2 regions of the Paenibacillus sp. RS8 genome follow, and region 2 is predicted to be linked to the other one. Evidence: riboswitches for the same ligand, from Rfam matches in the RefSeq annotation. Region 2 holds a riboswitch; the other holds the start of a gene.
The links. Region 2 has a riboswitch for cyclic di-AMP ahead of ACDZ28_RS02505 (TrkH family potassium uptake protein). Riboswitches for the same ligand answer to the same signal wherever they lie in the genome.

Region 1: it holds a riboswitch for cyclic di-AMP, as region 2 does, so the genes downstream of both, ACDZ28_RS08285 (ubiquitin-like domain-containing protein) here and ACDZ28_RS02505 (TrkH family potassium uptake protein) in region 2, are expected to answer to the same signal.

What each region holds. Positions count from the first base shown of each region.
Region 1 covers NZ_CP168131.1:1,571,085-1,574,503, reverse strand. Annotated here, with positions in the region: gene rsmA (16S rRNA (adenine(1518)-N(6)/adenine(1519)-N(6))-dimethyltransferase RsmA) at 1-453, opposite strand, end outside; gene rnmV (ribonuclease M5) at 450-1,001, opposite strand; gene ACDZ28_RS08285 (ubiquitin-like domain-containing protein) at 1,179-2,342, opposite strand; cyclic di-AMP (ydaO/yuaA leader) riboswitch at 2,624-2,853, opposite strand; gene ACDZ28_RS08280 (TatD family hydrolase) at 3,051-3,419, opposite strand, start outside.
Region 2 covers NZ_CP168131.1:329,396-332,814, forward strand. Annotated here, with positions in the region: gene ACDZ28_RS02500 (TrkA family potassium uptake protein) at 1-133, opposite strand, end outside; gene ACDZ28_RS02505 (TrkH family potassium uptake protein) at 147-1,442, opposite strand; cyclic di-AMP (ydaO/yuaA leader) riboswitch at 1,579-1,758, opposite strand; gene ACDZ28_RS02510 (CPBP family intramembrane glutamic endopeptidase) at 2,073-3,419, shown strand, end outside.

The DNA.
Region 1 (3,419 bases), 1.2 Mb from region 2:
GTTATCAAGCGGAAGCTTCTCTTCGAGCAGTTTCATCAGGATCGGTGTAGTCACATAATACGGCAAATTGGCAACTACGCTTACCTTGTTCACGGATGAAAAGTCTTCCTTGAACAGCTCCTGCAGGTTTACATTCAGAACATCATCATTACGAACCTTAACATGCGGGTAAGGGGAAAGTACGTCCCTTAAAATAGGGATCAACCTACGGTCGATCTCCACAGCGGTTACCGCACCGGCTGTTAGCGCCAAACGCTCCGTAAGTGCTCCAATCCCAGGACCGATCTCTAGAGCCCCTGAGTCGCTATCTAGCCCAGCAGCGTCTACAATCTTGTCCAATATATTTTGATCAATCAAAAAATTCTGTCCTAAGCTCTTCTTGAACTTAAATCCATAACGTTGAATAATCTCTTTTGTCCGTTTTGGAGTTGAAATTTCCTCTCTACCACTCATGAAGTAATGCCCCCCTGATCAATTTGGGCGAGAGCTCCGGCAAATTCCTCCCGCGTAATTCCAAACATCGCCAGCCGCTTGTACAGCTGCTTGCCATTACAATATCCGATTCCAAGCAAATTACCAAGTGCCATACGTCTTTCAGCTGCCCGAGGGTGTACAAGCATTCCAGCGGCCATTAGATCGTCAATTCCAATTATTGCAGGTGCTCCTTCAAAAGAGGTATGTACGTTTCGTAGCGCATGACGAATCGCCTCTGGAGAGGCGTTCTCCACACCGATATCTCCCTTACGGGTTGCGTCCTTCTCCGGAATGAAAGCATGCTTGCAGCCCGGCACCTTTGCGGACACAATCTTACGAATTCGTTCACCCGCGTGATCCGGATCTGTAAGAATAATCACCCCTCTACGCTCCATAGCAAGCGCGATCTTCGCAATTACGGTCCGGTCTACCGCCGAGCCCCCTGTTTCGATCGTATCTGCTTCTACAGCGCGTTTAACAGCGACGGTATCACTCTTACCTTCAACGACAATTAATTCCTTAATCATATCTATTGACTCCTTCCAAAAAAAGCAAAAAAGAAGAGGTTTCGCTCCTCTTCTTTTGGTTAAAGAATTTATAAGTGATGAGCGGTTGCTCTGCGATCAACGAAATGATCATCTGGCGTTCCTTAACGGTTATCATCACTATAGCTTATCAAAGAATAATTTGCAAAAGCTTCCGAACTAATTTAACTCCGGCTTCACAGGTCCAATCACATAAACGGTACGTGATTTACGACCGAAATTACGCACATGGCTCAGTGAATCGTAATAGACATCTACTTTATTGCCTTTAATGGCACCGCCAGTATCTTCAGCTCGGCGGAATCCAAGCCCCTCAATATATACCCACCAGCCAATAGGGATTACATTCGGGTCTACTGCAATTGTACGACCTTCCGTTACGCGTGTTCCGGAGGCAGTTTTGGTACCTATACCTGGCTCTTCTGATGAATAAGCTGTCATGGAGACGTTCTTAATCATCTTCTTGTACTCAAAGTCTACGCCAGCCTTGCTTGTGACGTTATTAGTCTTGGCGCTAACCTTAGCCGTTTTGGAAGTAGTGTTTGATTTGGAAGTTGTTGTAGTCTTAGCTACAGCCGGCTTAGGAAGTGGTTTGGTACCAACGGCAATAACTTTATCTTTCGTTACCGTTTGTACTTCCTTACCAATCATGCGCATAGAGGCCAGTTCTCCGTCTTGGTAGATCTTTTCAATATGCTGAATCATGACGCCTGGTTTGCCTGCCTGTGCCACTCTAACTGTTCCCACAGTAAGGGAGGGGTCTGCTGTCTTGATGACTCTGAAGGGTAAGTTAGTTGTCCGCTGTACAGTCTGTTTGTTGATGCGAACAATCTTAATCCCCATGTTGGCAGAAATGGCGGTGTCTAACGAAGGGAAAATCTTATCATGACCTTCTAGGGTGATGCCCATTTTGTCAATTGCTTTACCGATTGTATCCTCGGTTGTATATAACGTTTTTGTTGCTCCGTCCGCAGTAAGGCTAATTTTCTGCGCACGATTGATAACGACACGGTCACCGTCTTTTATTTCATCACTCAGACCTAAAGATAGTTCATCATGCGGCTGCAGCGAAATTTGCTCTTTCTCCAGCACATCACCAAGAAGCGCTTCTCGCGTTTCAAGCGTCTGTGTCTGCCCGTCTATTACTAAAAATAATTGTTTGTTACTTTGACCGTGTACGTACAGCAGAATAAGTAGCGCGATAGCGACTGAAATCACGCCTGCAAGTAAAAGTACGCGAGTATTTACTTGCTCCCACCGTAGTGCGAAAGACCTGCTGGATGACTGCGAATCATGGGATACTTCTGGTTGGAATACGCCCATTCTCTCCATCCTCCTTACATAGCCCCGTCGTCAATTGTATATCATGAGGACTGAATTCCTTTGACGAAACTATTTGAGATTGTCACAGGACACGCACTTAATAACTTAGCGTCTCCTGCTCATGGATCGCCTGCTCGGCACAGCTACTCCCACCCCTGTTATATAACAGTATGTGGGCAACATTCTATTTATTCAAAAATAAAAAAGCCTAAAAAGAGTTCAATTGAGGACTCTTTCGTGGCTTCTCCAAATTCAGAATAGAGAATGCTTGTGCACGAGGTTGCCTCTCTTACTTGCGCTTACGGGGTTAGCTGTCGGGTTCGGACGAAAGAGAGACGCCCTATTTCAGGTCACCCGCTCATGGCGGTTGCCCTTAAATTCACCCCAAAGACCACGTGAAGAAATCAAATACTGTCCTGTGGCACGTCGAAGCCGTATTCAAAATACAGGCATGCGACAGGTCAATATTGGTTCCCCCGTTCTCCATACGGAGACTCAGCGAGACGATCCATGAATCAGTGGCTGTCACTATAACACAGCTCACATCACTGAAAAGATGATATCCTGTTTTGATGCATGTTGTAAAGGACGATTCAACCACGTTTAAGCAAAAATTTGGTTAAAATATTGTAATATTCAGCCGTTTTTATATTAAAAAAGTTTAATATATCGGCCATTCTCTATTTTTCGCCTATTTTACTCCCGTTTTCACTCAATCCCAAATCGTTCCAGTGCGTTCGCATACGTTATTTTAGCCAATTCTTCCCATGTTAGCCCTTTAATTTCAGCTGCCGCCTCTGCTACCAACTTCACATGAGCACTCTCATTTCGCTTCCCGCGGAAGGGATGAGGAGTCAAATATGGGGCATCCGTTTCGATCAATAATCGGTCTAACGGGGTCTGCGCAAGCACTTCTTTTGGCACTCGTGCATTTTTGAACGTAATGGGTCCTCCAAACGATAAATGAAAACCAAGATTCAAGCACATTTTTGCTGTTTCCCAGCTTCCTGAGAATGAGTGCATTACGCCTCCAACCTCATTTGCCTTTTCTTCCCGCAAAATCCGTACAACATCTTC
Region 2 (3,419 bases):
GATCGCTCATTTCCTCTACGCGTTCTTCATGGTGATCAATCCCGAGCACCTCGTAGCCCATTTCCATCAGCTCAAGCGCGAGACTTGACCCAAAGCGCCCTAAGCCGATTACTACAAATTGCTGTGCTTTCATTTCTGATTAGCTCCTATCCAATAATTATTTTACCTTCTGGATGCTTATACAATGGTTTACCCTGTTTAGGACCAAGCGCATACACTAAAGTTAATGGACCTAGTCGACCTGCGAACATAGTCAGACAGATCAGAATCTTACCGATGATAGATAGTTCAGGTGTCAGCCCCATCGTTAGCCCTACCGTGGCAAAGGCCGAGGTTGTCTCAAATAAGATCGCTAAGAAATTACTATCCTCTGTTGTGGAAAGTACCATCGACACAGAGAGGATCAATAGTAAAGCTAGTAATGTTAACGTCAACGCTTTATAGATACGCTCCTGCGCCAATCGATAACGGAACAGTACAACATCTTCACGCCCGCGCAGCATCGCGATTACCGCACCTATCATAATGGTAAAGGTAGTAGTCTTAATCCCGCCACCCGTTGAACCCGGTGATGCACCAATAAACATAAGAATAACCATAAAGAACTGAGAGGCTTGCCGGAGTCCGGCAATATCCACCGTATTGGCACCAGCGGTTCGGGGCGATACAGACTGGAAGAATGCCGATAATATTTTGCCGCCGAAATTAAGATTACCCAGTGTGCGCTGATTCGTAAATTCAAATATAAAAATAACCAAAGCACCAATAACAATAAGCCCAGCCGTGGTAGAGAGTACAACTTTGCTATGCAAAGACAATTTACGTTTTACACGAAACTCCACCAGATCAGACATGACAATAAAACCAATACCGCCGGAGACAATCAGAAACATCACCACGATATTCACTAGCGGGTCATATACATAGTCGGTTAAACTCCGAAAATCCCCAAAAATATCAAATCCAGCATTATTAAACATCGACACTGCATGAAATATCCCAAAATAAATGGCCTTTCCCAGCGGCATATCAAACGCCCAACGTATGGACAGCAGCACCGCTGCACAGCCCTCAATGACTAATGAATAAATAAGTACTCTCCGGATCAGCCGAACAATCCCCTCCATAGAACCTTGGTTCATGGCTTCCTGTAGGATTAACCTGTCCCGCAAAGAGATTTTGCGTTTCATCATCATGGCAAATAAGGTGGCCATTGTCATAAAACCTAAGCCGCCAACCTGGATAAGCAACATAATCACGGTTTTTCCAAAAAAGGTGAATGTCGTCCCGGTGTCCAGCACCACAAGTCCAGTCACACAGGTTGCCGATGTCGAAGTAAACAATGCATCAATAAAACTCACAGCATTCCCGCTCGTACTCGAAATGGGAAGCATAAGCAGCAAAGCTCCTATCAGAATAATCGATGCAAAACCGAGCACCATAATCTGAGGCGGAGAGAGCTTCAGAAACTTTGATTCAGAAACTCTGCGAAACTGTGAAGCCACTATGCTCACCCTCTTATCTTAATTTAAAGAATTCCAACAAAAAAAGCACTGGAAAACCAATGCTACCCTTGGTTCCTGCAGTAAATTAGCCTACGAGGTTAGCTGACGGATTCGGACTGTGCAGGCTGCCCTATTCGTTCCTAGAACGAAATTCACCCCTGATGAATAAAGTCACCTTTTACGGCGTATACTCATCTTTTCATTACTTCTTATGGTTCCCCCGTTTTCACCTGAAATTCGGCTATATACAATTGCATACAAATTATATCTGTTATTTCGATAAATCACAAAGACACAATTAATGGTGATTCATATGAAAAATGCGGTTTGGAGAGGATGTACCAGAAGGAGTGCCTTTTCTCATCACTTTTCCGTGTTTTCCCTGCAATTGCATCGTTTTTCATGAAAAATGAAGAAATGATCACTTTAAATTCATGGTATATATTCAGTTTCCTATTCTATAATATCTCTATTACCCATAAAAAAAATATACGATGATTTTTGTAACTATCATGGCACTAATACTATAATGGAACATAACATTGTCAGTTTACAAGGAGGCGTTACATGAATCCCGTTGGCCAGCCCTTACAGCAACGTGCCCTCTCCAAGAGGCTCATCATCTCGGGCATTATCGGTCTTATTCTATTTATTATGTTTCAGATTGCCCCCTCGGTGCTAAATAGCCCTGCCGGGGAAGATACTACCGTCATCAGTAAGGCGGAAGCCCGCGACAAAGCGATATCATTTGCGGAACAAAAGTTAAACTATACCAAAGCACCAAACGATCAGTGGAATGTACTTTATGAAACGGATTCTTCCTTTTATGGTTATATGTCCCGCGAGAAGCTTTTGGAGGACTATACAAAAAAGAAATTGGATCAACGATATCCTTTTGACATCTTTCGTGTAACACTTAGTCCTTCAGCGGAACAAGAGCCACTGATCTCCGTTGACCTCAATATGTATACTGGCGCAGTTGTCGCCTTCACACAAGGAGCAGAAGGGTCATCTGCAGAATTGCCAAGCAATGTAACCACTGGTGCAAAAGAAGAGGACAAGGGTGCTGACTTGTCTTTGGCACAAAAAGAAAATCTTGCCCGCCCCTGGCTTCAGGAATGGGATGTAAATCCCGCCAAGCTGCAAATTGAATCGAATGCAGGATACTATGGGCTCGTGTATACTGACCGTTCCGTTCAGATCGGCGAATCCTTGCTTCACTATTATTTCGATTTCGCTGACGAACAGGTATCCAGCTTTAAAGCCGGATTTACTGCTCCAGCCTGGCATACCTCCTACGTGAAGGACCAGACCTCTCTCGCGGAAAAGCTTACTCTATTCGGTTACGGTCTGCCTACCTTAGCTTTAGGAATTTTGGCACTCATCTACAGCATACTTAGAAGAGAACATACCTCCTTTAAGCGCGGAATTTTCCTAAGCTCGGCTTATTTTGTAATCATGATGATCAGCACCTATAATATGCTTCCTGAATCTTCGGGCGAAGGACTCGAGGCTCAGATCACTTCCGTCATTATGTTCATCATTTATGCCTTATATAGCCTGCTAATGTCCTCCCTGCTCTATTTCTCTTTAGTTGGAGGGGACGGCCTTTGGAAAAAAGAAGAGGGGATGAACCCATGGCCTCGTGCTAAAGAGCCTGGCTATGGTAAATACGTGCTGGATAGTATCCGGGCTGGATACATCTGGGCATTCGTGCTGCTAGGGGTACAGACCCTTATGTTCATCGTATTATCATTGACTTTGCAGAACTGGTCCACTACTGACGCTACTCAATCTCCTTACAACATGAGATATGCTTGGCTGCTGCCTATCGTTGCATGGCTCGCCGGGTTATCCGAGGAAGCTATTTATCGTTTTTTCGGAATCCCTATGTTGAAAAAGGTGTTCCGGAGC